Regions from separate parts of the Nonomuraea sp. NPDC001831 genome, predicted to be linked through region 1. Evidence: riboswitches for the same ligand, from Rfam matches in the RefSeq annotation. Region 1 holds a riboswitch; the other holds the start of a gene.
The links. Region 1 has a riboswitch for glycine ahead of gcvT (glycine cleavage system aminomethyltransferase GcvT). Riboswitches for the same ligand answer to the same signal wherever they lie in the genome.

Region 1 (15,520 bases):
GCCGTGGCCCTTGCCGGTCAGGCCGAGCGAGCCGTACAGGATGACCTCGACGCGGGCCACGCGGGGGAGCAGGCCGTCGTCGTGCAGCCCGCGGGCGAACTTGTGCGCGGCGGCCATCGGGCCGCCCGTGTGGGAGCTGGACGGTCCGATGCCGATCTTGAAGAGGTCGAAGACGCTGATCGCCATTGATGGGCGCCCTTCAGTTCAGGAAGTGCCGGGGCCCGCCGCGGGCCCCGGCGTTGATGTCAGGACTCGCCTGAGGTGAGCGCCGTGTACTCCTCGGCGGACAGCAGGTCCTCCGCGTCGCCCTCCATGCGGACGCGGAACATCCAGCCGTCGCCGTACGGGTCGCTGTTGGCCAGCGACGGGTCGTCGGCCACGGCCGAGTTCACCTCGACGATCTCGCCGCCGACCGGCGCGTAGATCTCGCTCACCGACTTGGTGGACTCCACCTCGCCGACCGAGTCACCCGCCTCGACGGTCGAACCGACCTCGGGGAGCTGCACGAAGACGACGTCACCAAGAGCCTCGGCGGCGAAGGCCGTGATGCCGACGGTCACGGTGATGCCGTCGTCCACGCCCGACACCCACTCGTGCTCCTTGGTGTAGTTCAGGTCGTCAGGGATGTTGCTCACTTGTTCCTCCTGTAGAAGGGCAGCTCGACCAGGTCCATAGGTTCATGGCTGCCCCGGATGTCCACGGCCAGACCTGTGTCGGCCCCGGCGTCCACGTAGGCCATCGCGATGGGCTTGCCCAGGGTCTGGGAGGGCGCACCGCTGGTGACCTCGCCGACGACGGCGCCGTCGCGGGTGACCGGGTAGCCGTGACGCGGCACCCGGCGGCCCTGGGCGACCAGGCCGACGAGGCGGCGGCGGGGCTGGTCGTCCTTGACCGCCTCCAGTGCCGCCCTGCCGACGAAGTCACCGGGCTTGTCGAATTTCACCACTCTGCCCAGCCCCGCGTCGAACGGGGTCAGGTCGGAGCTCAGCTCGTTGCCGTAGAGCGGCATGCCGGCCTCCAGCCTGAGGGTGTCGCGGCTGGACAGACCGGCGGCCCGCAGCCCGTGCGGCTCGCCCGCGGCCTCCAGGGCGCGCCAGAGCGGCACGGCGTCCTGGTTGGCGACGAACAGCTCGAAGCCGTCCTCGCCGGTGTAGCCGGTGCGGGCGATGAGCGCCTGGCGGCCGTCGACCACGCCGGGCAGGCCCGCGTAGTACTTGAGATTGTCGAGGTCGGCGTCGGTGAGCGTGGCCAGGATCTCCTGGGCCTTCGGGCCCTGGATCGCGATGAGGGCGTACTGCTGGGAGCGGTCATCGACCGCCACGTCATACGACTTAGTACGATTTTTCAGCTCATCCGCGACCTTGTCGGAGTTCGAGGCGTTGGCCACCACCATGAACTCCTCGTCCGCCAGCCGGTAGACGATGAGGTCGTCGAGCACCCCGCCGCGCTCGTCCACGATCATCGTGTACCTGGCCCGGCCGGGCGCGAGCGCCGACAGGTGACCGACCAGCGCGTAGTCGAGGGCCTCTGCGGCCTGCGGACCGGTCAGGAAGATCTCGCCCATGTGCGAGAGGTCGAACAGCCCGGCCGCCTCGCGGACGGCTTTGTGCTCCGCCGACTCGCTGCCGTACCGGAGCGGCATGAGCCATCCGGCGAAGTCGGTCAGCGTGGCGCCTAGGGCCTCGTGGACGTCTCGTAGCGGCGTAGGTCGGGACATTTGTCGCACCTCAGGACAGGATTGGATGCCAGCATCCTCCCCCTCTGTCATGGATGCCTGAGAGCTTCGCCCGAGTTTTGCCGGACTTTCACCTTCGGCGAGGCCCCGAGGGCCTGCTTTCCAGAGGTCACCTCCCCGTAAGAACGCCTTACAGGGCTGCCGCGCGGTCCTTTGCCTTGAGAGGTTCGCGGGGAGGGCTTGCTCCTTCAGGGACCCTGACCGGCTGTCAGGGTGCTCTCCCGCACGGTTTCGCCGGTGATGTCCGTCAGCCTAGTGCCGTCATGGGGGTGTTGTCGCGCTTCGCCCTCCGCCATCCGCCGCATCCGCGACATCCCGCACACAGCGAAAAGCGGCCGCGGCCCCGGAGAGGCGGGGTCGCGGCCGCGTTGGTGGCCGCGCGCGAGCCGGTCATGGCAGGTCAGCTCGCACGCGGCAGCTCGGGGCGGGCCGGCGGTGATCGGCCCGCGCGGGGCTCGGGCCCGTGGATCAGGCCCGTGGATCAGGTCCGAGGATCAGACCCTGAGGTCAGGCCGGATCAGGCCCGTGCCCAGAGGGCGGGCACGTTCGGCGGCTCCCAGCCCGGCAGGCTGGTGTGCGCCTGGAGGCAGCGGTAGCTGACCCCCTGGTAGGTGACGACGTCTCCGGCCGTGTACGACTTGTAGGCCGTCCAGGTGGTGCCCTGGCCGTCCCCTCCGACGGTCAGGGTGAAGGACGCGGAGTGGTCCGCCGTCGTCCCGTCGCCGTTGATCCCTATGGTGTACGTCCCCGCCGCGACGCCGCTGGTGGTGGCGATCGTGACGGTGGACGACTGGCCCGCCTGCACCGTGGACGGGCTGAAGGAGACGGTGACCCCGCTCGGCACGTTCCCGGCGGAGAGCGCGACGCTCTGCGCCTGGCCGGACGTGACCTGGGTACTGACCGCCGCGGTAGCCGACTGACCGGCCTGGACCGATGCCGACGACGGGGTCACCGAGATCGAGTAGTCGTTCTCCGTGGGCGTGCTGGTGCCCACGGCGAGCTTCCATATGGCGTACGCGATGGCGTCGGAGTTGCGGTCGAGCGCCGTGGTGTTGATGGCGCTCGGGTAGCTGTCGCAGGCGCTGTGGTAGCAGCGGTCGAACGCCTGCCCGGCCGAGCCGCCCCACTTGGCGGCCTGGGCCGAGCTCTTGACCGCCCCGGCCCCCGTGGCCAGGCCGCCGACCCGGACGCCCGCGCTCTTGAACGAGGCGTGGTCGCTGCGGCCGTCGCCCTCCCTGTCGCCCTCGGTCTGCAGGCCGATGGTGGCGAAGTAGTCGTTGAAGGTGCGCTGGATCGCCGCGTCGTCGTCGTAGACGAAGTAGCCGGCGTTGGTCGAGGCGATCATGTCGAAGTTCAGGTACACCTCGACGCCGCTCGCGCCGCCGTTCTGCACGTAGTACCTGGACCCGACCATGCCCGCCTCCTCGGCGCCCCACCAGCCGAACCGCACGTGCTTGGTGAGGGTGGGCTTGCGGGCGGCGAGGGTGAGGGCGTTCTCCAGGAGCGCGGCCGAGCCGGAGCCGTTGTCGTTGATCCCGGGGCCGGCCGCGACGCTGTCGAGGTGGGCGCCGAGCATCACGGTCTGGTTGGCCGGGCCGCCCGGCCAGTCGGCGATCAGGTTGCTGCCGCCGCTGAAGTTCTGCACGCGGGTGGTGAAGCCGGCCGCGTCCAGCTTGCCCTTGATGTAGTTCATCGAGGCGGTGAAGCCCGGCCTGCCCGAGGCGCGGTTGCCGCCGTTGCTCGTGGCGATGGACTGCAACTGGCTCAGATGCGCCGTCACGTTCGCGACGGGGATGTCGGGCGCGGGGTCGGCGGCGGCGCCGGCCGGTCCGGCCGGCGTGGTGAGGGTCAGGGCCAACGCGGCGGTGGCCGCGGCGCCCAGCCTGAGCATGGCGTTCACGTTCTGTGGCTCCTCAAGGGGGTTGGGCGGCCACCCCGGCGTGGCCGCCCAGGTCGTGCGACTTAGACCGGCTGCCAGAGGGCAGGGGTGTTGGGCGGCTCCCAGCCCGGCAGGCTGGTGTGCGCCTGCAGGCAGCGGTAGCTGGTGCCCTGGTAGGTGACGGTCTGTCCGGCCGTGTAGGCCGTGTACGTCTGCCACGTGGTGCCCTGGCCGCCGCCCACCGTCAGGCTGAAGGAGGCCGAGTGGTCGGCGCTCGCGCCGTCGGCGTTCAGGCTGATCGTGTACGTGCTGGGCGTCACGCCGCTCGTGGTCGCGAACGTCACCGTGGACGACTGCCCGGCGGTGATCGTGGACGGGCTGAAGCTGACCGTCACGCCCGCGGGCACGTTGCTCGCCGACAGGGCGATGCTCTGCGCCTGGCCGGCGGTGACCTGCGTGCTGACCGTGGCGGTGGCCGACTGACCGGCCTGCACCGAGGCCGACGACGGGGTCACGCCGAAGGAGTAGTCGTTCGGCGAGCTCTGCCCGATCTGCAGGTTGTAGGTGGCCTGGCGGTCCACGTCGGCGCCGTCGGCCGTGATGGCGATCGAGTGGGTGCCCTGCGGGCTGCTCGCCGAGGTGGTGATCGTCAGCGTCGAGCTCTGCCCCGCGGTGATGGTGGCCGGGCTGAACGAGGCGGTCACGCCGGCCGGCAGGGTGCCGGTCCGCAGGGTGATCGACTGCGCCGAGCCGCCGGTCACGGTGGTGCTCACCGTGGTCGTGGTGCTCTGGCCGGGAGTGACGCTGCCGGAGGCGGGGTTCAGGTTGACCGAGAAGTCGTTGCTGCCCTGGGTGCAGGTCGGCTCGCCGGACTGGGCCCGTACGCTGACGCCGTCCCAGGCGTTCTTGACCACGTTGAACTCGGTGCAGCTGCCCGGGTACAGGGTCTTGGCGGCCTGGAGGGTGGCGACCCTGGCCTTGGCGTGCGTCCACGGCTGGGTCTTCGTGTTCAGCGCGGACATGAACACCTCACCGGCCTTGCGGATGCCGATGCCGGTGATAGCGGCGCCGTTGTCGCAGCGGGTGCTGGCGGGCTTGCCCGAGGGGTTGGTGCCCTCGGCCACCAGGTAGAACCAGTGGTTCTGCGGGCCGGCCGCCGCGTGCACCTCGGTGTTGGGGATGGAGGCGCTGTAGCAGTTCGGGTGGCCGAGGGCCGACGGGTTGTACATGTTGCGGATCGGCCCGGACCCCGAGAGGTTGACCTCCTCGCCGACCAGGTAGTCCGGCGGGTCGTTCGGGTTGTTGGCGTACGCCTCGGTGAGCGCGCCGAAGATGTCGCCGGTGGACTCGTTCATGCCGCCGGTCTCGTTGCCGCTGCCCGAGCCGCCGCTGGTGAACTGGAAGATGCCGTGGCCGAACTCGTGGCCGACCACGTCCATCGACGTGAGCTGCTGGGAGTTGGCGGAGTTGTGGCCGAAGGAGCCGTACTGGCCGTTCCAGTAGGCGTTGACGTCGGCCAGGCCGACGCGGGCCGGGTAGCCGCCGCCCTGGCCGTTGATGCCGTTGCGGCCGAGCCAGGCGCTCAGCATGTCCCATTCCCGCTGCGCGGCGTACAGGGCGTCGACGCAGGCGGTCTCCAGGTTCGTGCCGGAGCCGTTGCCCCAGGTGTCGGTGGTCTTCGTGTACGGCGTGCCGTTCTGGCCGCCGCATGCCACACCGCTCCTGCGGGGGTCGCGCATCGTGTACGACGGGCTGGTGTCGATGGTGACGGTGCCGACGTAGTAGCTGTTGCCGGTGCCGTCGCGCACCTCGTCCCAGTCGTCGATGACCTTGCCGGTCAGGGCGTCCACGTAGACGTGGAGCTTGGTCTCGTGACCGGTGGCGTTGGCGCCGGTGACGAGCACCTCCCAGGCCAGCCGCGGGGTCGTCGTGGTGGCGTGCACGGACAGCACCGGCGTGGCGACGGTCTCGACCCTGGCCACCTTGGCCCTGGCCGTCACGGCGGCCTGGGCCGCGGTGACCTTCGCCTTCGTGCCGATCCCGATCTTCGTGCGCTGCCCGGTGGCGACCGTGTCGACCACCGCGCCGGAGGCGTCCGTGGCGACGACCACGTCGCCGCCGTAGACGGGCAGGCCCGCGTGCTTACGGGCGTAGGTCAGGTACTGCAGGCCGCGGACGCCTTCGACGGTCGACGTCAGCGTGAACGTGTCCTGCTCGGATGCCAGCAATGCCGCCGAGTCGGCCAGGATCGCGTTGTGTGCGGTGGCGATCGCGTTCCTGCGCTCGTCGGGGCTGGGAGGATCGGCCACCTGCGACGCTTGGGCTGTGGCGCTCGTGGCGCCCACCAGCGAGCTGGTGGTCAGGGCTAGCGCGAGCATTGCGGCAGCCCCCAACCTGAGTTTGGGGTTCACTCTCTGGCTCCTCAGGGGGGTGTGGAGTGGAAGAGCCCCGGCCGGCTGGGGATGAACACAGGGTGACACCGGGATGGCGCGACCCGGTACCCAACAAATTTCCTATAACGTGGTGATATGGCCCTCTGAGCTGGGATTTCGCGGGATTTTAGGGCGTAGAAAAGGTAAAGAAGCTTTCCAGTAACGGTCTCAGCAGGCCGCGGTGAACGCCTCGAAGAGCGTCAGTCCCTCGCCCGCCTCCGGGTGCCACTGGACCGCTGCCGCGAAGCCGCCGGAGTCGAGCTCCACCGCCTCGATCGTCCCGTCGCCGGCCGTGGCGGTGACCGTGAGCCCGGGGGCGAGCCGGTCGATCGCCTGGTGGTGGTAGTGCGGGACCGCCACCGGGTCCGTGCCGAGCACCTCGGCCAGGCAGCTGCCGGGCACGGGCGTGACCGGCAGGTGGCCGAACTCGCCGGGCGCGGGGGAGTGGCCGGTGTGCCCGGTCACGTCGGGCAGGTGCTGGTGCAGGGTGCCGCCGAGCAGCACGTTGAGCACCTGCAGCCCGCGGCAGATGCCCAGGAACGGCAGCCCGGCCTCCAGGGCCGCCGCCAGGAGGGCGAACTCGGCCTCGTCCCGGAACTCCCGGACGTAGCCGGTGCACTCGTGCGCCGCCCGGCCGTACCTGGCCGGGTCGACGTCGCCGCCGCCGGCCAGGACGAGACCGTCGAGCCGCCCCACGACCTGGGCGGGATCGCCGGCCGGCGGCAGCAGCACGGGCTGCCCGCCGGCCTGGACGATCTTCTCGACGTACATGTACGGCAGCAGCGCGACGGGCAGGTCCCACACGGTGAACCGGGCGGGCTCGACGTACGTCGTGACGCCGATGACCGGACGGGTCACAGCGGCGTCACGTACGCGCCGGAGATGCCGCCGTCCACCAGGAACTCGGCCCCCGTGATGAAGGAGGCGTCGTCGCTGGCCAGGAACGCCACGGCGGCGGCGATCTCCGACGCCTCGGCGAAGCGGCCCACCGGGACGTGCACCAGCCGCCGCTGGGCCCGCTCGGGGTCCTTGGCGAACAGCTCCTGCAGCAGCGGCGTGTTCACCGGCCCGGGGCACAGCGCGTTGACCCGGATGCCCTCGCGAGCGAACTGCACGCCCAGCTCGCGCGACATCGCCAGCACGCCGCCCTTGGAGGCCGTGTACGAGATCTGCGACGTGGCCGACCCCATCACCGCCACGAACGACGCGGTGTTGATGATCGCCCCCTTGCCCTGCCGCCGCATGTACGGGATGGCGTGCTTGCAGCACAGGTACACGCTGGTCAGGTTCACCTCCTGGACGCGGCGCCAGGCGTCCAGGCCGGTCTCCAGGATCGAGTCGTCGTCGGGCGGCGAGATGCCGGCGTTGTTGAAGGCGACGTCCACGCTGCCGTAGGTCTCGTGGGCCGTGGCGAACATCCGGACGACGTCGTCCTCGCTGGTCACGTCGGCCTTGACGAAGAGGCCGCCGACCTCGCCCGCGGCCTTGGCCCCGGCCTCCTCGTCGATGTCGACGCAGACGACCTTCGCGCCCTCCTGCGCGAACCTGCGCGCCGTGGCCAGCCCGATGCCGCTGCCCGCGCCGGTGATGACGGTCACCCGGTCCTGCAAACGCTGCACTGTCACTCCCAGGAAATGAAGACGTTCTTGGTCTCGGTGAAGGCCGTCAAGGCGTCCGGGCCGAGCTCCCGGCCGAGGCCGGACTGCTTGAAGCCGCCGAACGGGGTCCAGTAGCGCACCGAGGAGTGCGAGTTCACCGACAGGGCGCCCGACTCCACCGCGCGGGCCACCCGCAGCGCCCGCCCGACGTCGCGCGTCCAGATGGACCCGCTCAGCCCGTACGGGGTGTCGTTGGCGATGCGCACGGCCTCGGCCTCGTCGGTGAACGGCACCACCGACACGACCGGGCCGAAGATCTCCTCGGTGAAGGCGCGGTCGGTGACCTTGGAGGTGAGCACGGTCGGCGGGAACCAGTAGCCCTTGCCCTGCGGGCAGTCGCCCTGGAGGTAGGGCGTGCCCTCGACGAAGCCGCGGACGCGTTCCAGGTGCTCGGCGCTGATCAGCGGGCCCATCTCGGTGGACTCGTCGAGCGGGTCGCCCACCTTGACGCCGCGCACCGCCGCCGACAGGCGTTCCAGGAACTCGTCGTACACCTCGGCCTGGACGAGGATGCGCGAGCGGGCGCAGCAGTCCTGGCCGGAGTTGTCGAAGACCGCATAAGGGGCGGTTTTTGCTGCTTTTTCGAGATCTGAGTCGGCGAAGACGATGTTCGCGGACTTGCCGCCCAGCTCCAGCGTCACCCGTTTGACCTGCGCCGCCGCCTTCGCGGCGATCTCCTTGCCCACCTCGGTCGAGCCGGTGAACACGATCTTGGCCACGCCGGGGTGCTCGACCAGCCGGGCCCCCGCGACCTCCCCTTCCCCGGGCAGCACCTGGAGCACCCCCTCGGGGAGGCCCGCCGCCAGGGCCAGCTCGGCCAGCCGCAGCGCCGTGAGCGGAGTCCACTCCGCCGGCTTGACGATCACCGTGTTGCCCGCCGCCAGCGCCGGGGCGACGCCCCACGACATGATCAGCATCGGGAAGTTCCACGGCACGATGACGCCCACCACGCCCAGCGGCTCCTGGAACGTGACGTCCACGCCGCCGGGCACCGGGATCTGCTTGCCGTGGTTGCGCTCGGGGGCGGCGGCGTAGAAGTGCAGCACGTCACGGACGGCCCCGGCCGCCCAGCGCGCGTTGCCGATCGGGTGCCCGGCGTTGTCCAGCTCCAGCCGGGCCAGCTCCTCGCCGTGAGCGTCCACCAGGTCGGCGAAGCGGCGCAGCAGCCGCGCCCGGTCGCCCGGCGCCACCTCCCGCCAGCTCCGGTACGCCTTCGCGGCCCGCTCCACCGCCCGGTCGACCTCGGCCGCGTCGGCCGGCTCGACCTCGGCGACGACCTCTTCCGTCGCCGGATTAACGATCCTCATGCCCTACCGTCACATTCGCTCGAAACCACGGAACAGCTCCCAGTCCGTCACCGCCGCGTCGAAGGCGGCCAGCTCCACGCGGGCGTTGTTCGCGTAGTGCTCGACCACGTCGTCGCCGAACGCCTCCCTGGCCAGCTTCGACCCCTCGAACAGGGCGAGCGCGTCCCGCAGCGTGTGGGGCACGGTCTCGGCGCCGGAGTCGTAGGCGTTGCCCGTGAAGGCGTCCTCCAGCGGCAGCTCCCGGTCGATGCCGTCCAGCCCGGCCGCGATCAGCGCCGACACCGCCAGGTACGGGTTGACGTCCCCGCCCGGCACCCGGTTCTCCACCCGCAGCGACGGCCCGTGGCCCACCAGCCGCAGGGAGCAGGTGCGGTTGTCGACGCCCCACTTGACGGCGGTCGGCGCGAAACTGCCGGGCACGTAACGCTTGTAGGAGTTGACGTTGGGCGCGTACAGCAGGGTGAGCTCGCGCATGCGGGCGAGCTGCCCGGCGATGAAGCGCGCGCCGAGCGGCGAGAGCCCGTACGGCCCCTCGCCCGCCATCGCCAGGCCGCCGTCGAGGCCGCGCAGTGAGATGTGGATGTGGCAGGAGTTGCCCTCGCGCTGGTTCGGCTTGGCCATGAAGGTGATCGAGCGGCCCTCCTGGGCGGCGATCTCCTTGGCGCCGTTCTTGTAGATCGAGTGGTTGTCGCAGGTGCGCAGGGCCTCGTCGTAGCGGAAGGCGATCTCGTGCTGGCCGAGGTTGCACTCGCCCTTGGCCGACTCGACGTACATGCCGGCGCCCTCCATGTCGCGCCTGATGCGCCGCAGCAGCGGCTCGACGCGGGCGGTGCCGAGGAGGGAGTAGTCGACGTTGTAGAGGTTGGCGGGGGTCAGGTCGCGGTAGGCGCGCCGCCAGGCGTCCTCGTAGCTGTCGTCGTAGACGACGAACTCCAGCTCGGTGCCCACGTACGCGGCCAGGCCCCGCTCGGCCAGACGGGCGAGCTGGCGGCGCAGGATCTGCCGCGGCGAGGCGGTGACCTCGCCGCCCTCCTCCCAGGCCAGGTCGGCCATGACCAGGGCGGTGCCGTCCTGCCAGGGGACCCGGCGCAGGGTGGACAGGTCGGGCTTCATCGCGAAGTCGCCGTAGCCGCGGTCCCAGGAGGACATGTCGTAGCCGGAGACGGTGTTCATGTCCACGTCGACGGCGAGCAGGTAGTTGCAGCCCTCGGAGCCGTGGTGCAGCACCTCGTCCAGGAAGTAGCGGGCGGAGAGCCGTTTGCCCTGCAACCTGCCCTGCATGTCGGCGACGGCGAGCAGCACCGTGTCGATCCGGCCGGAGGCGACCTCGCCCCGCAGTTCCTCGACGGACAGGAATCCGTTGCCCGCTGGTTCGCTCACCCTAGGTCGCTCCGATCTGCTCTGAAGCGCTTTCCCGTTGATTGGGCTAGTCTCAGACCATTGATGTGCATGCCGGGATCGCTTGTCAAGACCTGAGGACACCTTGGACGATTCGGCGCGTTTGATGACAGTGCTCCGCCCGGTAAGGGCGGGAAACGCCTTCGAGGAGACCGTGGAACGGCTGCTCCAGGCGATCAAACTGGGCGTGGTGGCGTACGGCGACAAGCTGCCGCCCGAGCGCGAGCTCGCCGTGCGGCTGGGCATCAGCAGGGTCACCCTGCGCGAGGCCATCCGCGCCCTTCAGGACGCCGGCTACCTCGACGTGCGGCGCGGCCGGTACGGCGGCGCGTTCGTCACCTATGTCCCGCCGCGGCCCGACGCGGGCGACCTGCGGCAGGCGGTGGCCGACATGGGCGTGGCCGAGCTGTCGGACGCGCTGACGTTCCGGCTGGCGGTCGAGTGCGGGGCGGCGCAGGTGCTGGCCGCGGCCGGGCCGGCCCCCGCCCAGCGGGAGGTGCTGCTGCGCCGGCTCGCCGAGCTGGACGCGGCGCCCCTGGAGGACTACCGGCGCCTGGACACGGCCTTCCACCTGTCGATCGCCGAGCTGACCGGCTCGACGCTGCTCGCGGCGACGTGCGCCGACGCCCGCTCCCGGGTGAGCGACCTGCTGAACGCGATCCCGATGCTCCAGGTGAACATCGAGCACGCGGCCGCCCAGCACCGGGCCATCGTGGACGCCATCCTGGCCGGCGACCCGGACGCGGCACGCCGGGCCATGGCCGAGCACCTGGAGGGCACGGCAGCCCTCCTCCGCGCCTTCCTGGCCTGAGCGTGGGCGGGGATGTCAGGCGGCCGGGGCGCGGACGTGGAAGGTGTGGCGGGTGCCGTCGGGCCAGGTCAGCGTGATCTCGTCAGCCGTCACCGCCGCCGTCGGCACGCTCGGCGTGATGTCGTCGCCCGCCGCCGACGCCGCGCCGGCCGGGGCGCTGCTCAGGACGGCGGCGCTGACCGCCCAGCCGTCCGCCGCGACCCCCTCCAGCACGGGCACGGCCGCCGGGGCTCCGAAGGCGCTGCCCTCGGGGTCGTCGGCGACGTGGGCCCGGCTGTAGCCGCGCACCGCGACCAGCTCGGAGACCAGCCCGTCGCCGTCCCGGACCCGGGCGCCGGGCCCGCCGACCGGGTCGGCCAGGTAGGCCGGGTCGGCCGGGTCGGCCGGGTCGGCCGGGTCGGCCGGGTCGGCCGGGTCGGCCGGGTCGGCCGGGTCGGCCGGGTCGGCCGGGTCGGCCGGGTCGGTCGGGTCGGCCGGATAGGCACGGTCGACCAGGTCGGTCGTATAGGCCAGGTCGCCCCGGTCGGCGGCCGCGACGAGCGCCCAGCCGCTCTGCCGCACTGCCGAGCCCGGCGCGACCCGATGGACGCGCACCTCGACGGCCCCCCTGACCACGCTCAGGCTCTCCACGCCGGCGCCCGCCGACGCGGCCCACGCCAGGTCGCCCGCCGAGCCCGCACCCCGCGGCGTGATCGTGCCGCGCCCGGCGACCGTGCCGTCCGGGCCGACCACGCCGAAGTGGTTGTCGGGGACGCCCGTGGTCGGCGCGGTGCGGGTGGAGTAGGCGTAGCGGTCGTACAGGGGGTCGCCGGGGTGGTGCTGGCTGCCGTGGTTGAGCAGGCGGGCGACGTCGCCGGTGTGCTGGACGACCAGTCCTGGGCCGGGCAGCGCGGCGAGGCCGGTGGGGCCGGGCTCCTCGGGCGCCGTCCACACCGGGTGGCCGGCCGGCAGCAGCAGCCCGAGGAACGCCTTCGACGCCCAGTACGGCGACGCCGAGCCGGAGTAGGACTGCAGCGACGGCTCGTGCGGGCCGTGCCAGCCGAGCGTGAGCAGCCCCTCGGGGGAGAGCGCGCCCTCGTCGAGGAACCGGCGCAGGACGCCGGAGGCGATGCGGCGGGTCTGGCCGGGGGAGAGCGGGGTGGCGTCCAGCAGGGCGCCGGCGAAGAGCGAGGTCGCCGAGGCGAAGCGGTAGGTGAGGGAGCGGCCGTGGTAGAGCATGCGGCCGTCCTGGTCGAAGGTGAGGGCGTAGCTCTCCAGGAAGCGGCGCAGGCGGGGCCCGGGGGAGCCCTGGCCCGACAGGTGGGCCAGCAGGGCCGGGTAGAGGTGCATGGCCCAGCCGTTGTAGTGGTCGAAGGAGCGGTTGTCGCCGTCGGCGTACCAGCCGTCGCCGGCGTACCAGGGCTCGATGCGGGCCAGGCCGCGCTCCACCGCCGCGCCGGCCTCCTCGGCGTGCAGGCCGACGGCCGACAGGAAGCCGCCCACCATGGCGGGGAACAGCCACCAGTTGTTGTCCACCGGCTCGTGCCGCAGGGCCCCGGCCAGGTAGGCGGCGACGCGGTCGCGGGTGGCGGGGGACAGGCGGTCCCACAGGCGCTCGCGGGTCAGCCAGAGCGACAGGGCGATCGAGGCCGCCTCGACCATGGGCTGGGTGCGGTCCTCGATCGGCTGCCAGACGCCGGGGCCGGACTCCAGGCCGCGCGCGTACGGGGCCAGCAGCTCCTCGGGGCCGCCGCCGGCCACCCGGAAGGCGGCCAGCAGGAAGGTGCGCGCGTACCCCTCCAGGCCGTCGCAGCGCGACCAGCTCTCGCGTCCCGGCAACGTGATCACGGCGCCGTCCGCGGAGCGGTACGGTTCCACCGCGGCCAGCAGCCCGTCGGCCACCGCCGCCCAATGGGCGCGGGTCCAGCCGGTGTACGGGCTGAGCGTTCGATCCTCCGGCGGAAGCGGGAACATGCGGCACTCCAAGGGACGTCCGGTCTCGGCCGGGACCTTAGCATCCTGATCGAACGAAAGTATCCGTTCAAAAACGAAAGCACTTCCCGCTAGGATCGTAGGGTCGAGTCAGAAGGAGTCGCGGTGTTCGCCGAACAACGTCATGAACTGATCCTGCGCGAGGTGCGCGAGCGCGGTTCCGTACGCCTGGCCGAGCTGGTCGACCGGCTCAACGTCTCGATGGTCACCCTGCGCAGGGACGTCGAGCACCTGGCCGGCCAGGGCCTGGTCAACCGCGTGCACGGCGGCATCACCCGGCCCGAGTCCGCGCCCGCCGCCACCAGGGAGCGCTCCCTCACCCTCGGCATGCTGGTGCCCTCGGCCACCTACTACTACCCGGCCGTCATCAGGGGCGCCCGCGAGCAGGCGGAACGGCTGGGCGCGCGGCTCGTCCTCGGCGTCTCGCGCTACGACGACGAGGAGGACCGCACCCAGGTCAGGCAGCTCGTGGAGGCCGGCATCGAGGGCCTGCTGCTCACCCCGAGCAGGCAGCCGGACGCCTCGCACGAGGGCTGGCTGGCCGAGCTGGGCGTGCCGGCCGTGCTCGTCGAACGGCGGGCCGAGCTGGGCGGGCCCGCCTCGCTGCTGGACGCGGCGGCCTCCCACCACGCCCACGGGGCCTTCCTCGGCGCGCGGCACCTGGCCGAGCTCGGGCATCGGCGCCTGGCCATGGTCTCGCGGGACAGTCCGACGGCCCCCCGGGTGCGGCACGGGTTCCTCGCCGCCGTCCGCGACCTGGGGCTGGCCGCGCCCGTGCACCTCGACGTCGCGCAGGAGGGGCCCTCGCGCGAGCAGGTGGCCGACGTGGTCGCGGCGATCAGGGGCGGGGTCACGGCCATGCTGGTGCACAACGACGAGGACACGTTGCTGCTGGTCCAGCACCTGCGCACGGCAGGGGTGCGCATTCCCGAAGAGGTGTCGCTGGTCGCCTACGATGACGAGGTGGCGGCGCTCAGCGACCCCCCGCTCACGGCCGTCGCGCCCCCCAAGGCCGCGGTCGGCCGCTGTGCCGTCGACCTGCTGGTGAGCCGGATCCAGGAGGGCCCGCGGCGCCCTGCCCAGCACGTGGCGCTGCTGCCCGAGCTGAGGGTCCGGGAATCCACGGTCGCGCCGCGTCCGTAACGTTACGCATCCATTTCGTTATTGATCGATTTGTGGCCTCTCTCTAGACAACCGATCGAGTATGAGCGAATGATGCCTTATCGATCGAAAGCGATGAGGAGCCATCGATGGGACGCAAGAGCGCCGGCATTGCCGGACTGCTGGCCGGTATGAGCCTGCTCGCCGCCGCGTGCGGCAGCACGGAGCCGGCGCAGCCCGCGGGCGAGGCGGGCAAGCCCGCCGAGGTCACCTTCTGGGGCTGGGCGAAGGGCACCCAGCAGGTCGTGGACGCCTTCAACAAGTCACACAAGGACGTCCAGATCAAGTACGAGGAGATCCCCTCGGGCAACGCGGGCGGCTACGCCAAGTTCTCCAACGCCGTCAAGGCCGGCAACGCCCCCGACGTCATGTCCGTGGAGTACCCGCAGCTGCCCGACTTCGTGAACCAGGGCGCCCTCCAGGACATCTCGGCCGACGTGGCCGACGTCAAGTCCAAGTACCCGGCCGAGGTCTTCAGCCTGGTCGAGCTGGGCGGCAAGGCGTGGGCGCTGCCCATGGACGCCGCGCCGCAGGTGTTCTTCTACCGCAAGGACCTGTTCGAGAAGAACAAGATCGAGGTCCCCAAGACCTGGGACGACTTCCGCGCCGCCGCCGAGAAGGTCAAGAAGGCCGACGGCAAGTCCCGCATCGCCACCTTCTTCCCCGACGACCCGAGCGTGCTGGCCGCGCTGTCGTGGCAGGCGGGCGGCAAGTGGTTCGGCACCGAGGGCGACGCCTGGAAGGTGACGATCAACGACGAGCCCAGCAAGAAGGTCGCCGAGTACTGGCAGGGCCTGATCAAGGACGACCTGCTGAAGGTCCAGCCGTCCTTCAGCCAGGAGTGGAACGCCGCCTTCGAGAACGACACCCTCTGGGGCTACGTCGGCGCCAACTGGGGCGCGGGCGTCATGAAGGGCAACCACGCCGGCCAGTCCGGCAAGTGGGCCATCGCGCCGATCCCGAACTGGGGCACCCCGGCCAGCGGCATGCTCGGCGGCACCACGTTCGGCGTGAGCAAGGGGTCGAAGAACGCCAAGGCCGCCGTCGAGGTCGTCAAGTGGCTGACCGGCTCGGAGGAGGCGTGGACCGCCCGCCTGTCCTCGGGCACCTCCAGCGGCTTCCCGGCCATCGCCGACCTCGTGCCGGTCGCGGCCAAGAGCTTCGACGC
Region 2 (15,520 bases), on a different contig from region 1:
CACACGTGCAGGTCCTGCACCCCCTGGCCGGACAGCCCGGCGCGCAGCTCGCGCACGGTCGCCGGCGGCCTGCCGCCGAGCATGACGTCGGCCACCTCCAGGTCCAGGTCGAGCTCCCGCCCGCCCGGCACCTCGGGCCCGACCACCGCGCCGGCGTTGACGACGTCCTGCCGCACCCCGACGACCACCACCTCGTCGTCCCGCCGCAGCAGCGTGTCGGGGCCGAACGGGATCGGGCGGCCGTTCCTGCGCAGCCGCTCCACCGAGACCCGGGTGCCCATCGCGATCTCCGCCTGCCCGACCGTCCGGCCCTCGCCGGTGGTGACCTGGTGGGCCCGGCCCAGCACCGCCGGCGGCGGCGTCTCCTCCGCGCCGTCCAGCCGCCGCCACAGCGCCGCGGCCTCCTCCCGGGGGTCGAACCGGAGCGCCGCGGGCGCGGCCCTGACGGTCAGCAGCGCGATGGTGACCAGGGCGAGGAGGTAGGACAGGACGTACGCGGGCCCGAGCGCCTGCTGCGCGACCCCGGCGGCCTGCAGGGCGTCGGCCGCCGTGCCCAACGCCACCGGGCCGGCCGCCGCCCCGGCGACCAGCCCGGCCGTGGTGCCCGGGTCGAGCCCGAGCGCGTCCGCCGCGAGCGCCGCGACCGCCAGTGCCCCGACGACCTCGACGACCGTGAACCACAGGTACCGCAGGTTGCGTCCGGAGAACGCCGCGAAGAAGGCGGGCCCGAGGGTGTAGCCGAGGGTGAAGGCGAAGATCGAGAAGGCGATCACGCGCACCTGCTGGTGGACCTCGACGCCGCCGGTCAGCAGCCCGACGGCGAGGGCGGCGGCCAGCGTCCCGGCCGCGCCGCCGAGGGCCACGCCGCGGAACCTGAGCCTGCCCAGGGCGAACCCGAGGGCCAGGCAGAGGAACAAGGCGATCTCCGGCGCGTCCCGCAGCACGCCGGACTCCCAGGGCCACATCCGATCCCCCCAAGGCAGGCCGGCGACGCGGGGGGATCGATCATCCAGCCTTTTCCCGCCCCCACATGCCGCGAAACGCCACCGACCCCCGTCGGCCCCCGCGTCCGGGCGGGGGCGGGCGGGCGGGGAATGGTCCCTGGTGGGGCGTCTGTGCCGGAGTTCCACGCAGTAGGGTCTCTGCGTGAGCGAAACTTCCGCCGAGGACCGGATCTGGACGGTTCCCAACCTGCTGAGCTTCCTGCGCCTGCTCGGCGTGCCCGTGTTCCTCTGGTTGGTTCTGGGGCCCAGGGCGGACGGGTGGGCCATCGCCATCCTCATCGTGGCCGGGTTCACCGACTGGCTCGACGGCAAGATCGCTCGCGCGTTCAACCAGACCAGCAAGCTCGGCCGGGTGATCGACCCGGCCGCCGACAAGCTGTACGTCTTCGCCACGATCCTGGCGTTGCTGCTGCGCGAGGTCATCCCGTGGTGGCTGGTGGCCGTCATCGTGGCGCGGGAGCTCTTCGTCGCCTGTTCGTTCCCCGTACTTCGCAAACACGGATATAAGGCACTTCAGGTGCATTTCCTGGGCAAGGCCGCCATGTTCAACCTCATGTACGCCTTCCCGCTGCTCTTCCTCGCCTCCCACACCGGGTGGTATGCCGATATAGCGCGAATTGCCGGGTGGGCCTTCGCGCTCTGGGGCACGGGCCTGTATTGGTGGGCAGGGATCCTGTATGTGGTGCAGGTGCGCCAACTCGTAACCGCGACCACGAAGGAGTGATCGGGTGAAGGCGGTCGTCATGGCGGGCGGGGAGGGGACTCGGCTGCGTCCGATGACCGCCAACCAGCCCAAACCTCTGCTCCCGGTGGCCAACCGCCCGATCATGGAACACGTCCTGCGCCTGCTCAAACGGCACGGCATCACCGAGACGGTCGTCACCCTGCAGTTCCTGGCCGCCCTCGTGCGCAACTACTTCGGCGACGGCGACGAGCTGGGCATGAACCTCCAGTACGCCACCGAGGACCTGCCGCTCGGCACCGCGGGCAGCGTCAAGAACGCCGCCGCCCGCCTGCGCGATGACCGCTTCCTGGTCATCTCCGGCGACGCCCTCACAGATATCGACTTATCCGACATGATCCGTTTTCATCGCGAAAATTCGGCTCTTGTCACCATCGGTCTGAAACGCGTTCCCAACCCGCTCGAATTCGGGATCATCATCGTCGACGAGAGCGGACGCGTGCAGCGCTTCCTGGAGAAGCCCACCTGGGGCCAGGTCTTCTCCGACACCGTCAACACCGGCATCTACGTCATGGAGCCCGAGATCCTCGACGCCGTCGCCGACGGCGAACCGGTCGACTGGTCCTCGGACGTCTTCCCCGCCCTCCTGGAACGCGGCGCCCCCATCTACGGCTATGTCGCCGACGGCTACTGGGAGGACGTCGGCACCCACGCCAGCTACCTCAAGGCCCAGGCCGACGCGCTGTCCGGCCGGGTCCGCCTCGACATCGGCGGCTTCGAGCTCTCCCCGGGCGTCTGGGTGGCCGACTCGGCCACGGTCGACCCCGACGCCGTCCTGAAGGGACCGCTGCTGATCGGCGACTACGCCAAGGTGGAGGCGGGCGCCGAGCTGCGCGAGTACACCGTGCTCGGCAACAACGCGGTCGTGCGCGAGGGCGCCTTCCTGCACCGCGCGGTCGTCCACGACAACGTCTACCTCGGTCCCGGCGCCCACCTGCGCGGCTGCGTCATCGGCAAGAGCACCGACGTGATGGGCGGCGCCCGCGTCGAGGAGAACGCCGTCATCGGCGACGAGTGCGTCATCGAGGCCGAGGCGTACGTCTCCAGCGGCGTCAAGGTCTACCCGTTCAAGACCATCGAGGCCGGCGCGGTCGTCAACACCAGCGTCATCTGGGAGTCGCGCGGCCAGCGCAACCTGTTCGGCCCGCGCGGGGTCAGCGGCCTGGTCAACGTCGAGATCACCGCCGAGCTGTGCGTCCGGCTGGCCGGCGCGTACGCCACCACCCTGCGCAAGGGCGCCTACGTCGTCACCTCCCGCGACTGCTCGCTGGCCGCCAGGGCGCTCAAGCGGGCCGTCATCGGCGCCCTGACCGCCGCCGCGATCAACGTCCTGGACCTGGAGGCCGCGCCGCTGCCGGTGGCCCGCTTCCACACCGCGCGCGAGTCGGCCGCCGGCGGCATCGCCCTGCGCACCACGCCCGGCGACCCGCAGAGCGTCGACATCGTCATCATGGACGACCGCGGCGCCGACCTGCCCCCGGCCGCCCAGCGCAAGCTGGAGCGCGTCTTCTCCCGCCAGGAGTACCGGCGGGCCTTCCCCGGCGAGATCGCCGAGCTGCACTACCCGGCCAGGGCCGTCGAGGGCTACACGCACGAGCTGATGCGGGCCATCGGCGTCACCGGCGTCAAGGACATGAAGGTCGTGGTCGACTGCGCCGGCGGCACCTCCTCCCTGGTGATGCCCACGCTGCTCAGCCGCGCCGGCGTCGAGGTGCTCACCGTCAACGCCCGGCTGGACGACGTCTCGCCCACCGAGACGCTGGCCGAGCGCCGCCGCGACCTGCAACGCCTGTCGGAGCTGGTCAGCTCCTCGCGGGCGGCGTTCGGCGTGCGCTTCGACCCGGTCGGCGAACGCATCGCGCTGGTGGACGAGACCGGCCAGCTCATCAGCGAGGAACGCGCCCTGCTGGTCGTGCTGGACCTGGTGGCGGCCGAGCGCCGGGGCGGCCGGGTGGCGCTGCCGGTCACCACCACCCGGGTCGCCGAGCAGGTCTGCCGCTTCCACGGCGTGCAGGTGCAGTGGACCTCGACCGCGCTCGACGCCCTGACCTCCGCCGCCCAGGGCCCCGACATGATCTTCGCGGCCGACGGGCGCGGCGGGTTCGTCGTCCCGGAGTTCAGCCCGGCCATCGACGGCCTGGCGGCGTTCATGCGCCTGCTGGGGCTGGTGGCCCGCACCCGGCTGTCGCTCAGCCAGATCGACGCCAGGATCCCCGAGGTCAAGCTGCTGCGGCGGAGCGTCCCGACCCAGTGGGCGGCCAAGGGCGCGGTGATGCGCTCGGTCATCGAGGCCGCCGAGGCCGAGCCCGACGGCTGGCGCGTGGACACCACCGACGGCGTGCGCGTCGCCCGCGACGACGGGTCGTGGGTGCTGATCCTGCCCGCCGCCGCCGAGCCGGTCACCGACCTGTGGGCCGAGGCCCCCGACATGGACGGCGCGCAGGCGTTGCTCGAACGGTGGGCCCGCGTGGTCGAGCAGGCGGCCGTCTGATCACGTAGAGTAGCGGAAAAGCCTTCGCCCGAGATGTGCGCGCGGAGTGCCGCAAGATCGTAATGTAGAAACGCGCGGCGGCATGGACCACGGGGTGGGGGCGGCGGTAACTTTGTCAGCGTCCGAACCGCAGTCCAGCGCCCCGCCTTGACCTTTGCCGCTGATCAGCGTAAGTTGCGGCATTCGCAAACTTGAAGAGCGAAGGCAGGCGCGTCCCCAGCACCGTCGCCGCGTCTTCGCGGTAGGAGGCCGAGCCGATCGATGCCGAGCGTCTACTGCACGCAGTGCGGGCACGCCAACCCCGAGGATGCCCGTTTCTGTTCCCGCTGTGGGTCACCGCTGACCAGACCCGAGGTCTCCGGGGACACCACGTCGACGATCTCGGTCGCGGGAATCGAGGCGTACGAGGCTGAGACAGGCGACATGCTCCTGGCCGAACGGGCGCTGGTCGAACAGCTCCCGCCCGGCACGGCGTTGCTCACGGTGACCAGAGGGCCCAACCAGGGCAGCCGGTTCCGGCTGGACAAGGACCTCACCACGACCGGGCGCCACCCGGAGAGCGACATCTTCCTCGACGACATCACCGTCTCGCGCCGCCACGTCGAGTTCTACCGCCACCGCGGCGGCCAGTTCTCCGTACGCGACGTGGGCAGCCTCAACGGCACCTACGTCAACCGGGAGCGCATCGAGGAGGTCCCCCTGCACTCCGGAGACGAGGTGCAGATCGGCAAGTTCCGCCTCGTCTTCCTGATGAGGGTCAACGCCGGCGCATGAGCTCACAGGCGGCACGCTCGCACATGAGCATCGGGGAGGTGCTCGCCCTGCTGCAGGGCGAGTTCCCCGACGTCACCGTGTCCAAGATCCGCTTCTTGGAGGGTGAGGGGCTGATCGAGCCCGAGCGCAGCCCCTCGGGCTACCGCAAGTTCACCCATCTCCACGTCGAGCAGTTGCGGTTCATCCTGACCGAGCAGCGCGACCACTACCTGCCGCTGCGGGTGATCAAGGACAGGATGGCCGAGAGCTTCGGCCGTCCGCGCGCGGTGCAGCAGACCCAGGAGATCCGCTACGACCGGGCCCAGCTGCTGGAGGCGGCCGGCATCGACGAGGAGACCCTCGCCGAGCTGGAGGACTACGGCCTGCTCGCCCCCGTGGCCAGGCGCTACGACGAGGAGGCGCTGAAGATCGCGCGCACCGTCGGCGCCCTGGCCCGTTTCGGCCTGCACGCCCGCCACCTGCGCGCGGTCAAGGCCGCCGCCGAGCGGGAGTGCGGGCTGGTCGAGCAGACCGTCGCGCCCATACTCAAGCGGCGCGCGCCCGGCGCCATCGGCGAGGCCGACGAGGCCGCCAGGGAGTTGTCCACCCTCCTGCTCGACCTGCACGCCTCCCTGGTGCGCCTCGGCGTCAGGTCTGTCCTGGGCCGTTGAGGGCACGGAGCTGGAAGGCCGGGGCACATTCCAGGCCTGCCGGGTGTTACGTTGAAATACACAAGCGTGTAGCAGAAACGACCCAGTCAACAGCTGTGCCGGGCGACCGGCCGGTCGAATACGGAGCAGCCCGTGTTGCAGATGGAGGTCGTGGGCGTTCGAGTTGAGATGCCCACAAATCAGCCGATCGTCTTGCTCAAGGAGGCACACGGGGAACGGTTCCTTCCGATCTGGATCGGCATGACCGAGGCGACCGCGATCGCCCTGGCGCAGGCCGAGGAGCCGCCGCCCCGGCCGCTCACGCACGACCTGTTCAGGGACGTGCTGAGCGCGCTCGGCGTCGGGCTGCGCGCGGTCAACATCGTGGCCCTGCGTGACGGCATCTTCTTCGCCGACCTGGTGTTCTCCAACGGCGTGGAGGTCAGCGCCCGGCCCTCCGACTCGATCGCCCTGGCGCTGCGCACCGGCGCGCGCATCTTCGCCAGCGAAGAGGTCGTCCAGGAGGCCGGTGTGATCATCCCTGACGACCAGGAGGACGAGGTGGAGAAGTTCAGGGAGTTCCTTGACACGATCACTCCCGAGGACTTCGGCAGGGCGGGGTAGGTATTTCAGTGCATTTACGCTTCACGACGCGCCGAGCCGGATCGTTGACTGAGCATGGTCACGGTCCTACGGTGCAAGTGAAACCCGTGGTCGCCCTTTACGAACCCCCAGATCAGGCCATGGGATGAGAGAAAGCCGGAGGTCCGCGTGGCGGTCAGCAGCGGCGAGGGAAAGACGGCCGGCCAGGAAGATCCGGTGCGGCGCGAGAGCGCGCGGCAGCGTGCCGGAGAGCAGGGCCTGCTCTTCGACGAGCAGCCTGCGACCGTGCCCGACGACATCGGATACCGCGGGCCCACAGCCTGCTCGGCGGCCGGCATCACCTACAGGCAGCTCGACTACTGGGCGCGCACGGGCCTGGTCGAGCCCACGATAAGAGCCGCGCACGGCTCGGGCTCGCAGCGGCTCTACAGCTTCCGCGACATCCTGGTGCTCAAGGTCGTCAAGCGGCTGCTCGACACCGGGGTGTCGTTGCAGCAGATCCGCACCGCCGTGCAGCATCTGCGTGACCGCGGGGTCGCCGACCTCGCGCAGATCACGCTCATGAGCGACGGTGTCAGCGTCTACGAGTGCACCTCGGCCGACGAGGTGATCGATCTCCTCCAGGGCGGCCAGGGCGTGTTCGGCATCGCGCTCGGCCGGGTCTGGCGAGAGGTCGAGGGCTCCCTCGCGGAGCTGCCGGGGGAACGGGCGGCGGTCGAGGACACCGTCCCGGCCGACCATCCCGCTGACGAGCTCGCCAAGCGGCGTCGCGCACGCCGCACGGGGTGAGCTGAACCGCTGAACACACCGTAGTAATCTAGGACAGAGTAAGGCTGATGACCCCGTGCGGGAGAGTCCCTGGGCTTCGGTCCTGGGGCGCCGAAGGAGCAACCCTCCCCGGAATCTCTCAGGCATCCCGTACCGCTCGGGTGAGGCAACTCTGGAAAGCAGGTGCGCCCGCCAGGCGCACCTCACCGACGGTGCAAGCCCCACGGTGGGGTGAAGCTCTCAGGTCGCGATGACGTCGCGATGACAGAGGGGGAGATCCGGCACTCGCCCGCGCCCTGGCGCCGGTCTCCAAGCCTCGGGAGGCAACCTCCATGACCGACCTGTCCGCTCCGCCGTTCTCGTCCAGGCACATCGGCCCATCGGAGTCCGAGCAGCAGCGCATGCTCGAGGCCGTGGGCTTCGAGTCCGTCGGCGATCTGGTGGCCGTGGCCGTGCCCGAGGCCATCAGGGTCAAGGACCGGCTCAAGCTGCCGGCCGCCGCGAGCGAGACCGAGGCCATCGCCGAGCTGCGCGCGCTGGCCTCCCGCAACCGGGTGCTGACCTCCATGATCGGCCTGGGCTACTACGACACCGTCACGCCCGCCGTCATCCGGCGCAACCTGCTGGAGAACCCGGGCTGGTACACCGCCTACACGCCGTACCAGCCGGAGATCTCGCAGGGGCGCCTGGAGGCGCTGCTGAACTTCCAGACGGTCGTCTCCGACCTGACCGGCCTCGACGTCGCCGGCGCCTCCCTGCTGGACGAGGCCACCGCCGCGGCCGAGGCCATGACGCTGGCCCGCCGGGCCGGCAAGTCCAAGAGCGACGTGTTCGTCGTCGACGCCGACACGCTGCCCCAGACCAAGGCCGTGCTGGCCACCCGCGCCGAGCCGCTCGGCATCACGCTGGTCGAGCACGACCTCGACGGCGAGCTGCCCGAGTGCTTCGGCGTGCTCGTCCAGTACCCGGGCGCCTCGGGCCGCCTGCGCGACTTCCGCGACGTGGCCGCCAGGGCGCACGAGGCGGGCGCGCTCGTCGTGGCCGCCGCCGACCTGCTGGCCCTCACGCTCGTGGCCGCCCCCGGCGAGCTGGGCGCCGACATCGCCGTCGGCTCCTCCCAGCGCTTCGGCGTCTCCTTCGGGTTCGGCGGGCCGCACGCGGCCTACATGTCCGTACGCGAGGGCCTGCAGCGGCAGATGCCCGGCCGCCTGGTCGGCGTGTCGGTCGACGTCGACGGCGACCCCGCCTACCGGCTGGCCCTGCAGACCCGCGAGCAGCACATCCGCCGCGAGAAGGCCACCAGCAACATCTGCACCGCCCAGGTCCTGCTGGCCGTGATCGCCGGCATGTACGCCGTCTACCACGGCCCCGAGGGCCTGCGCCGGATCGCGCACCGCGTGCACCGGCACGCCGTCGCGCTGGCCGGCGGGCTGCGCGAGGCCGGCCTGGAGGTCGTGCACGGCGAGTTCTTCGACACCGTGCTCGTCCGCGTGCCCGGCAGGGCCGCCGAGGTGGTGGCCGCCGCCGCCGAGCGGGGCGTCAACCTGTGGCAGGCCGACGACGACCACGTCTCGATCGCCTGCGACGAGAAGACCGGCGCGGCCGAGCTGGTCAAGGTGTGGGCCGCCTTCGGCGTCGAGCGCGAGGAGGTGGCGCTGGAGGCCGACGCGCTGCCGGACGGGCTGCTGCGCGAGTCGGACTACCTGACCCACCCGGTCTTCCACAGCCACCGCTCCGAGACCGCGATGCTGCGCTACCTGCGCAGGCTCCAGGACAAGGACATCGCGCTCGACCGTTCGATGATCCCGCTCGGCTCGTGCACGATGAAGCTGAACGCGACCACCGAGATGGAGCCGATCACCTGGCCGGAGTTCGCCGGCGTGCACCCGTACGCGCCGGAGGCCCAGACCGAGGGCTACCGGGAGCTCATCGGCACCCTGGAGGGTTGGCTGGCCGAGGTGACCGGCTACGACGCCGTCTCCATCCAGCCGAACGCCGGCTCCCAGGGCGAGTTCGCCGGCCTGCTGGCCATCCGCGCCTACCACCAGGCCAACGGCGACACCGGGCGGGACGTGTGCCTGATCCCGTCCTCGGCCCACGGCACGAACGCGGCCAGCGCCGTCATGGCGGGCATGCGGGTCGTGGTCGTGGCCTGCGACAGCGACGGGAACATCGACCTGGCCGACCTCGACGCCAAGATCGCCAAGCACCGCGACAGGCTCGCCGCGATCATGGTGACGTACCCGTCCACGCACGGCGTGTACGAGGAGTCGATCACCGAGGTGTGCGCCAAGGTGCACGAGGCCGGCGGCCAGGTCTACGTCGACGGCGCCAACCTCAACGCCCTGGTGGGCCTGGCCAAGCCGGGCGAGTTCGGCGCCGACGTGTCCCACCTCAACCTGCACAAGACGTTCTGCATCCCGCACGGCGGCGGCGGCCCCGGCGTCGGCCCGGTCGCGGTCCGCGGCCACCTGGCGGCCTACCTGCCCGGCCACCCGCTGCGCGACGGCAGCCCGGTCGGCCCGGTCTCGGCGGCCCCGTACGGCTCGGCGGGCATCCTGCCGATCTCGTGGGCGTACGTGCGGATGATGGGCTCCGAGGGCCTCACCGCGGCCACCGAGCAGGCCATCCTGTCGGCCAACTACCTGGCCCGGCGGCTGGCCCCGCACTACCCGGTGCTCTACACCGGCCGCGGCGGCCTGGTGGCCCACGAGTGCATCGTGGACCTGCGCCAGATCACCAAGGAGACCGGCGTCACCGTCGACGACGTGGCCAAGCGCCTGATCGACTACGGCTTCCACGCGCCGACCATGTCCTTCCCGGTGGCCGGGACGCTGATGATCGAGCCGACCGAGAGCGAGGACCTGGACGAGCTCGACCGGTTCGTGGACGCCATGATCGCCATTCGCGGTGAGATCGCCAAGGTGGCCTCCGGCGACTACGACAAGACCGACAACCCGCTGCGCAACGCGCCGCACACGGCCGAGTCGGTCACCGCCGACGAGTGGGCCCACCCGTACTCGCGGACCGAGGCGGCCTACCCGCTGGCCTCGCTGCGCGAGGGCAAGTACTGGGTGCCCGTCCGCCGCATCGACCAGGCGTACGGCGACCGCAACCTGGTGTGCTCCTGCCCGCCGCTGGAGGCGTACGAGGACTGATCCGCCCGCGCGGGTCCCCGCCCGGGGGCCCGCGCCGGACCCGGCCCAGTCCGGCACCGTCAAGTGAGCAGACATGATCGCGACGAGCCGTTAGGCTCGGTGCGATCCGTCGCCGGAAGGAGCTCTCTTGACGTTCTCAGAGCTGCAGACCCCGCCCCTCGACACCGCCCGCCGCCTGGCCGAGGGGGGCGACCTGGAGGGTGCGGCGGCGATCCTGACCGAGCTGGTCGCCGACCCCGACAGCCCCGACCGGGCCCAGGCGGCCGTGGGGCTGGCCGTGGTGCTCGACGAGCGCGGCGACACCGAGGCCGCCCGCGCCGCGGCCCGCACCGCGCTGGCCACCGGCCATCCCGAGTACGCCGCCCAGGCCGCCTGCCACCTGGCCCAGGGGTTCGAGCGCGAGGGCCGCGACGACCAGGCCAGGGCCGCCTGGCAGGCGGTGCTCGGCGTCGGCACGCCGGCCTACGTCCCGCTGGCGCACCTCGCGCTGGCCCGGCTGGCCGGCAGCCCCCAGGAGGCCGGCAAGGAGCTGCGCTCCGCCCTCGACGCGAGCCTCGACTCAGGCGACGCCGAGGCCGCCGCGCACGCGGCCCGGCAGCTCGCCGAGACGCTGCTGGAGTACGGCGACCCGGGGGAGGCCGCCGGGCTGCTGCTGGACGCGCTGGAGTTCGCCCCGGCGCGGGAGCTGCCGGGGCTGCGGGTGCTGCTCGGCATCGCGCACCTGGAACTGGCCTGCGCCGAGTTCGCCGAGGCCGTCGAGAGCGGGGCCGACCCCCAGACGGGCGCGCTGGCCATCGAGCTGCTGGCGCGCACGCTGCCGCTGCGCGGGCGCACCGAGGACGCCGGCCAGGTGTGGACCTACGGCCTCGAACACGAGGACCGGACCATGGCCGCCGAGGTCCGGTTGCGTTTCCACCGCGACACCTGAGTGCCGTGAGGGGAAGGCTCAGCCGCGGCGCATGATGGCCACGGCGGCGGCCACGTTGATAGCGACGATCGCCAGCCACGTGATCGTCAGGCCGACCAGCCCCGAGTTGCCCGCCGCGATGGCGGTCAGCGGGATGCCGAGGCCCATCGAGCCCAGCGCGACGGGGATGATGGCGGCGCCGTTGTTCTGCCGCTGCTTCGCCTTGGCCTTGACCGGGGCGAGGCCCTGGCCGCTCAGCTCGGCCTGGACGCGGGCGGCGATGGTGGCGTCGAGCCGTTCGACGAAGGACTCGACGAGCGCGGCCTCGTAGTCGGGGCCGAGGTCGCGGCGGGCGTCGAGGGTGGCCTGCAGGTCGTCCCGGATCGGGCGCATCTCTGACATGAAAGCCATCATCCCGGTTGTCCGGCGCGCCGTCATCAGACCTGGGAGCCAACGGCGGATCCTCCCCAGGTACGGTGCTGCCATGGAGATCATGACTCCGCGGGGGCCGGCGCTGGTGCAGGTCGACGAGGCGGCCGAGGCCCGGCTGCTGCTGGTGCTGACCCACGGCTCGGCCGGGGGAGTGGACGCGCCCGACCTGCTGGCCGTCCGCGACGCCGCGCTCGGGGTGGGCGCGACCGTGGCCAGGGTGTCGCAGGCGTTCCGGGTCGCGGGGGCGCGGGCGCCGGGCTCGGCCGCCCGGCAGGACGAGGCCTGGGAAGCGGTGCTGGGCGAGTTGCGCGCCGGGTGGCCGGGGCTGCCGCTGGTGCAGGGCGGCCGGAGCAACGGCGCCCGGGTGGCCTGCCGTACGGCCTCGGCGGTGGGCGCGGCGGCGGTGGTGGCGCTGGCCTTCCCGCTGCACCCGCCCGGCAAGCCGGAGCGTTCCAGGGCCGAGGAGCTGCGCGGGGCCGGGGTCGACGTGCTGGTGGTCAACGGGGACCGGGATCCGTTCGGAGTGCCGGATCCCGCGGACTGCACCCGGCTGGTGGTGCTGCCGGGCGAGGGCCACGACCTGAAGCGGGACCCCGCCCGGGTGGGCGAGGTCGTGGCCCGGTGGATCGGCGGCTACGCCGCCGTCAGGCGGCGCCCACCAGGGGGTCGGGCCGGTGCGGCGCGATGACGGTGCCGCTGGGCAGCAGCTCCCCGGTGTCCTCGAACAGGACGACGCCGTTGCAGAGAAGGCTCCACCCCTGCTCGGGGTGGCATGCGAGGGTGCGTGCTGCCTCGCGGTCCGGCGCCTCGGCAGACGGACAGGCCGGGTCGTGCGGGCACATCGGCGTGCCTCCGATATCTCGTGGGTGCTCCCGGGAGAGGGACGGGAGCCGCTCGGGTTTGTTGTTCTGGCAAGTGTGCGACGTGTGTCACACGGTCCGACATAGCCCGTTCGGACTGTTACAGGAGGATCCCCCGGTCGTGTGACCTTCGACACAGCGTGCCTTATGCAGGATAACGGGCCAAGCGCGACACGCGCACTACGTTTGCAACCCCTTGAGCAAAGCGTCGAGCCCTCTTTCGAAGTCGACATCCGCTCTTTCGTCCCTCCTGACCCATTCATCGACTTCTGGGTCAGCCCATCCGGATTGCTGGACTTCGACCGCCACGCTGCCGAAGACGAACGCCCGCAGCGCGCGCACGGCCTCCGGGGCGTCGCTCAGGCCGCCGTCGGCCAGTTGCTCGGTCTGCTCCCTGATGGCCACCGTGGTGGCGCCCTTGGGCGGCTTGGTCAGCGCCAGGGCGAGCACGCCCGGATGCTCGCGCAGCAGCTCCCGGCCCGCCCGGCACCACGCCCTGGCCGTCTCCTGCCAGGTGGCCGCCTGCTCCACGTGCACGGTCGTGACGTGCTCGGCCAGCGCGTCCATCAGCGCCTCCTTGCCGCGGGGCAGGTGGTGGTAGATGGCCATGGCCTCCACCTCCAGGGCGTCGCCCAGCCGGCGCATGGTGAGCCGGCGCAGCCCCTGGCTGTCGGCGATGTGGAGTGCGGCCTCGATGATGCGCTCGCGGGAGAGTGGCACGGGAGGTCTCTTTGCGGGCATGGTGATCATCTTACTGGGCGGCCCCGTCCGTCGCCCGGTGTTCGGAGGCGGTGTCGGACGGCGTACCCTTGTGGGTTGAACAGCAAAGACTGCGTGAAGGGCAGGGTCGATGGCGTTTTTCCGTCCGCGGGTGAGCCGGGAGGCCGAGGTTCGCTACCACGCGGACCAGGAGATCTCCAAGGGCTTCCCGCAGCTGCTTGACAAGGCCAGGCAGGCCGAGCAGATCGTGCGCGACCTGCGTGCGGCCGCGGCCGACGAGATCGAGCTGCTGGCCGCGGGCCGGGCGTTCGACGTCGCGCTGACCGAGGCGCTGCGGGCCGCCGAGGCCGGGCAGCGGGCCACGTTCGGCGTGCGCTCGTACGACGACCGCATCGCGCGCCGCAAGGCCAGGGCCACCCCCCGCGGGGCCATGTGGACGGCCGAGGTCGACCGGCTGCGCACGCTGCGCGAGGAGAACCGCATGTGGGGCATCCCGCGCGTGCCCCGGCCGGTGCCCGCCACCGTCTGACCGAAGGCACCCGAAAGCCCCGGCGCAGCGCGCGCCGGGGCTCTTCGTGCGTTCCGGGCCCGTCACCGTCAGGTCCTGACGGCCGGGGCTCGCGTTCCGGGCCCGTCACCGTCAGGTCCTGACGGCCGGGGTCCGCGTTGCTGGGCCGTCGCCGTCAGGGGCTGACGGCGGCGGCCGGGGCGGTGCGGGTCAGCTGGCCCAGTCGAGCAGCGGGCGGGTGTTGCTCGGGTGGCGCAGCTTCGACAGCGACTCCTTCTCCAGCTGGCGGATGCGCTCGCGGGTCAGGCCGAGGTGCTTGCCGATCTCGTCCAGCGTGTGCGGCTTGCCGTCCACCAGGCCGAACCGCAGGGCCATGATCTTCGCCTCGCGCGGCGAGAGGTTGTCGAGCACGCCGCGCAGCTGGTCGCCCAGCAGCTGGCGGTCGACGATCTCCGACGCCTCCGGCGAGTCGACGTCCTCGATGAGGTCGCCGATCGTGGTCTCGCCGTCCTCGCCGATGGTCGCGTTCAGCGAGATCGGCTGGCGGCTGGTGCGCAGCAGCTCCTCGATCTGGTCCGGCGTCTTGTCGAGCTCGACGGCCAGCTCCTCGGGCGTGGGCTCGCGGCCCAGCCTCTGGTGCATGTCCCGCTCGATCCGCGACAGCTTGGAGAGCATCTCCAGCACGTGCACGGGCAGCCGGATCGTCCGGGCGGAGTCGGCGAAGCCGCGCTGGATGGCCTGCCGGATCCACCACATGGCGTAGGTGGAGAACTTGAAGCCCTTGGTGTAGTCGAACTTCTCCACGGCCCTGATCAGCCCCAGGTTGCCCTCCTGGACGACGTCCAGCAGGGACATGCCGCGGTCGGTGTACTTCTTGGCCACCGAGACCACCAGGCGCAGGTTGGCCTCCAGCATGTGGTCCTTGGCCTGCCGGCCGTCCTCGATGACCAGGTGCAGGTCGTCGCGCACGGACGGCGGCACGTCGGGGTCGGTCTCCAGCTTGTACTCGGCGTACAGGCCAGCCTCGATCCGGCGGGCCAGCTCGACCTCCTGGGCGGCGGTGAGCAGGGTACGGCGGCCGATCGACTTCAGGTACGTGTGGACCGAGTCGCCCATCACGGACTGGTTGTCGTCCAGGTCCATGGCCTCGTTCTCGATCTCGGCGTCCTCGGCCGTCAGCTCGAGGTCGTCGGGGGCCACGTCCTCCTCGTGCTCCGGCTTGCCGTCCACCGGGTTTTTTGCCTCGGCGGCCGTGCGGCCGGTAGCCTTTGCCCCGGAAGCCTTCCTCGGCTTGGGGGCGCTCTTGCTCGCGGTCTTCTGGGTGGTCTTTCTGGCGGCGGTCTTGGCCAGCGACGGCTCGTTCTCGGCAGCCAGGCTCACACCGGCCTCCGAGAGCTCGCGCAGGATCGTGCGGCCTTCAGAGGGGCTGATGCCGGCCTCGGCGAACGCGTCGCGCAGCTCCGCCAGAGAAAGGTGACCCTGGGCTCGCCCTCGTTCAATGAGCTGGTCGAGAGTCGCGGGTGGGGTCGCCACGGCGGTTCTGGGCATGAGGACACCTCCTCCGTACGGAGTCGAAGCGATCAGGCAGGTTGTGGTGGGGCGGTGGTCACTCCGCTCGGCGCACCAGTATCAATAACGCCATCCACCGCTATTTGTTCCCGGAGGGCTGAAAAAGGGGCGGAACGCCCACAGGGCGCGCCACCCCCGGAAGGCGGGAACTACTCCGCCACCTCGAAGCTTCCGGTCCCCTCCGGCATGGGCATCGGCTCGGCCTCTTCCATGCGCTTGTCGGTCCAGTAGTCGATGACCTCGCGCGGATCGGGATTGACCTCCGTGGAGACCACGACGCCCTCGGGGTCGCCGGGCGAAGGCGCCGGACGGCCGGTCGGCGACGTCTGCTCGGCCGCCTCGTCGGCTGCCTGGT

Region 2: linked by a shared signal. The riboswitch ahead of gcvP (aminomethyl-transferring glycine dehydrogenase) and the one ahead of gcvT (glycine cleavage system aminomethyltransferase GcvT) in region 1 are both predicted to bind glycine.

Annotation. Positions count from the first base shown of each region.
Region 1 covers NZ_JBIATU010000002.1:192,135-207,654, reverse strand. Annotated here, with positions in the region: gene ACFYYW_RS06490 (L-serine ammonia-lyase) at 1-186, opposite strand, end outside; gene gcvH (glycine cleavage system protein GcvH) at 246-635, opposite strand; gene gcvT (glycine cleavage system aminomethyltransferase GcvT) at 632-1,717, opposite strand; glycine riboswitch at 1,752-1,851, opposite strand; glycine riboswitch at 1,872-1,969, opposite strand; gene ACFYYW_RS06475 (M28 family peptidase) at 2,253-3,626, opposite strand; gene ACFYYW_RS06470 (M4 family metallopeptidase) at 3,698-5,992, opposite strand; gene ACFYYW_RS06465 (gamma-glutamyl-gamma-aminobutyrate hydrolase family protein) at 6,215-6,904, opposite strand; gene ACFYYW_RS06460 (3-oxoacyl-ACP reductase) at 6,901-7,665, opposite strand; gene ACFYYW_RS06455 (aldehyde dehydrogenase family protein) at 7,668-9,011, opposite strand; gene ACFYYW_RS06450 (glutamine synthetase family protein) at 9,021-10,391, opposite strand; gene ACFYYW_RS06445 (FCD domain-containing protein) at 10,516-11,220, shown strand; gene ACFYYW_RS06440 (DUF2264 domain-containing protein) at 11,236-13,173, opposite strand; gene ACFYYW_RS06435 (substrate-binding domain-containing protein) at 13,297-14,334, shown strand; gene ACFYYW_RS06430 (extracellular solute-binding protein) at 14,442-15,520, shown strand, end outside.
Region 2 covers NZ_JBIATU010000006.1:177,434-192,953, reverse strand. Annotated here, with positions in the region: gene ACFYYW_RS21525 (hypothetical protein) at 1-965, opposite strand, end outside; gene ACFYYW_RS21520 (CDP-alcohol phosphatidyltransferase family protein) at 1,147-1,728, shown strand; gene ACFYYW_RS21515 (mannose-1-phosphate guanyltransferase) at 1,733-4,237, shown strand; gene ACFYYW_RS21510 (FHA domain-containing protein) at 4,499-5,011, shown strand; gene ACFYYW_RS21505 (MerR family transcriptional regulator) at 5,035-5,661, shown strand; gene ACFYYW_RS21500 (bifunctional nuclease family protein) at 5,794-6,264, shown strand; gene ACFYYW_RS21495 (MerR family transcriptional regulator) at 6,412-7,032, shown strand; glycine riboswitch at 7,081-7,177, shown strand; gene gcvP (aminomethyl-transferring glycine dehydrogenase) at 7,344-10,169, shown strand; gene ACFYYW_RS21485 (hypothetical protein) at 10,297-11,097, shown strand; gene ACFYYW_RS21480 (hypothetical protein) at 11,116-11,478, opposite strand; gene ACFYYW_RS21475 (alpha/beta family hydrolase) at 11,561-12,196, shown strand; gene ACFYYW_RS21470 (DUF5999 family protein) at 12,153-12,350, opposite strand; gene ACFYYW_RS21465 (TetR/AcrR family transcriptional regulator C-terminal domain-containing protein) at 12,549-13,088, opposite strand; gene ACFYYW_RS21460 (hypothetical protein) at 13,219-13,617, shown strand; gene ACFYYW_RS21455 (RNA polymerase sigma factor) at 13,807-15,144, opposite strand; gene ACFYYW_RS21450 (hypothetical protein) at 15,315-15,520, opposite strand, start outside.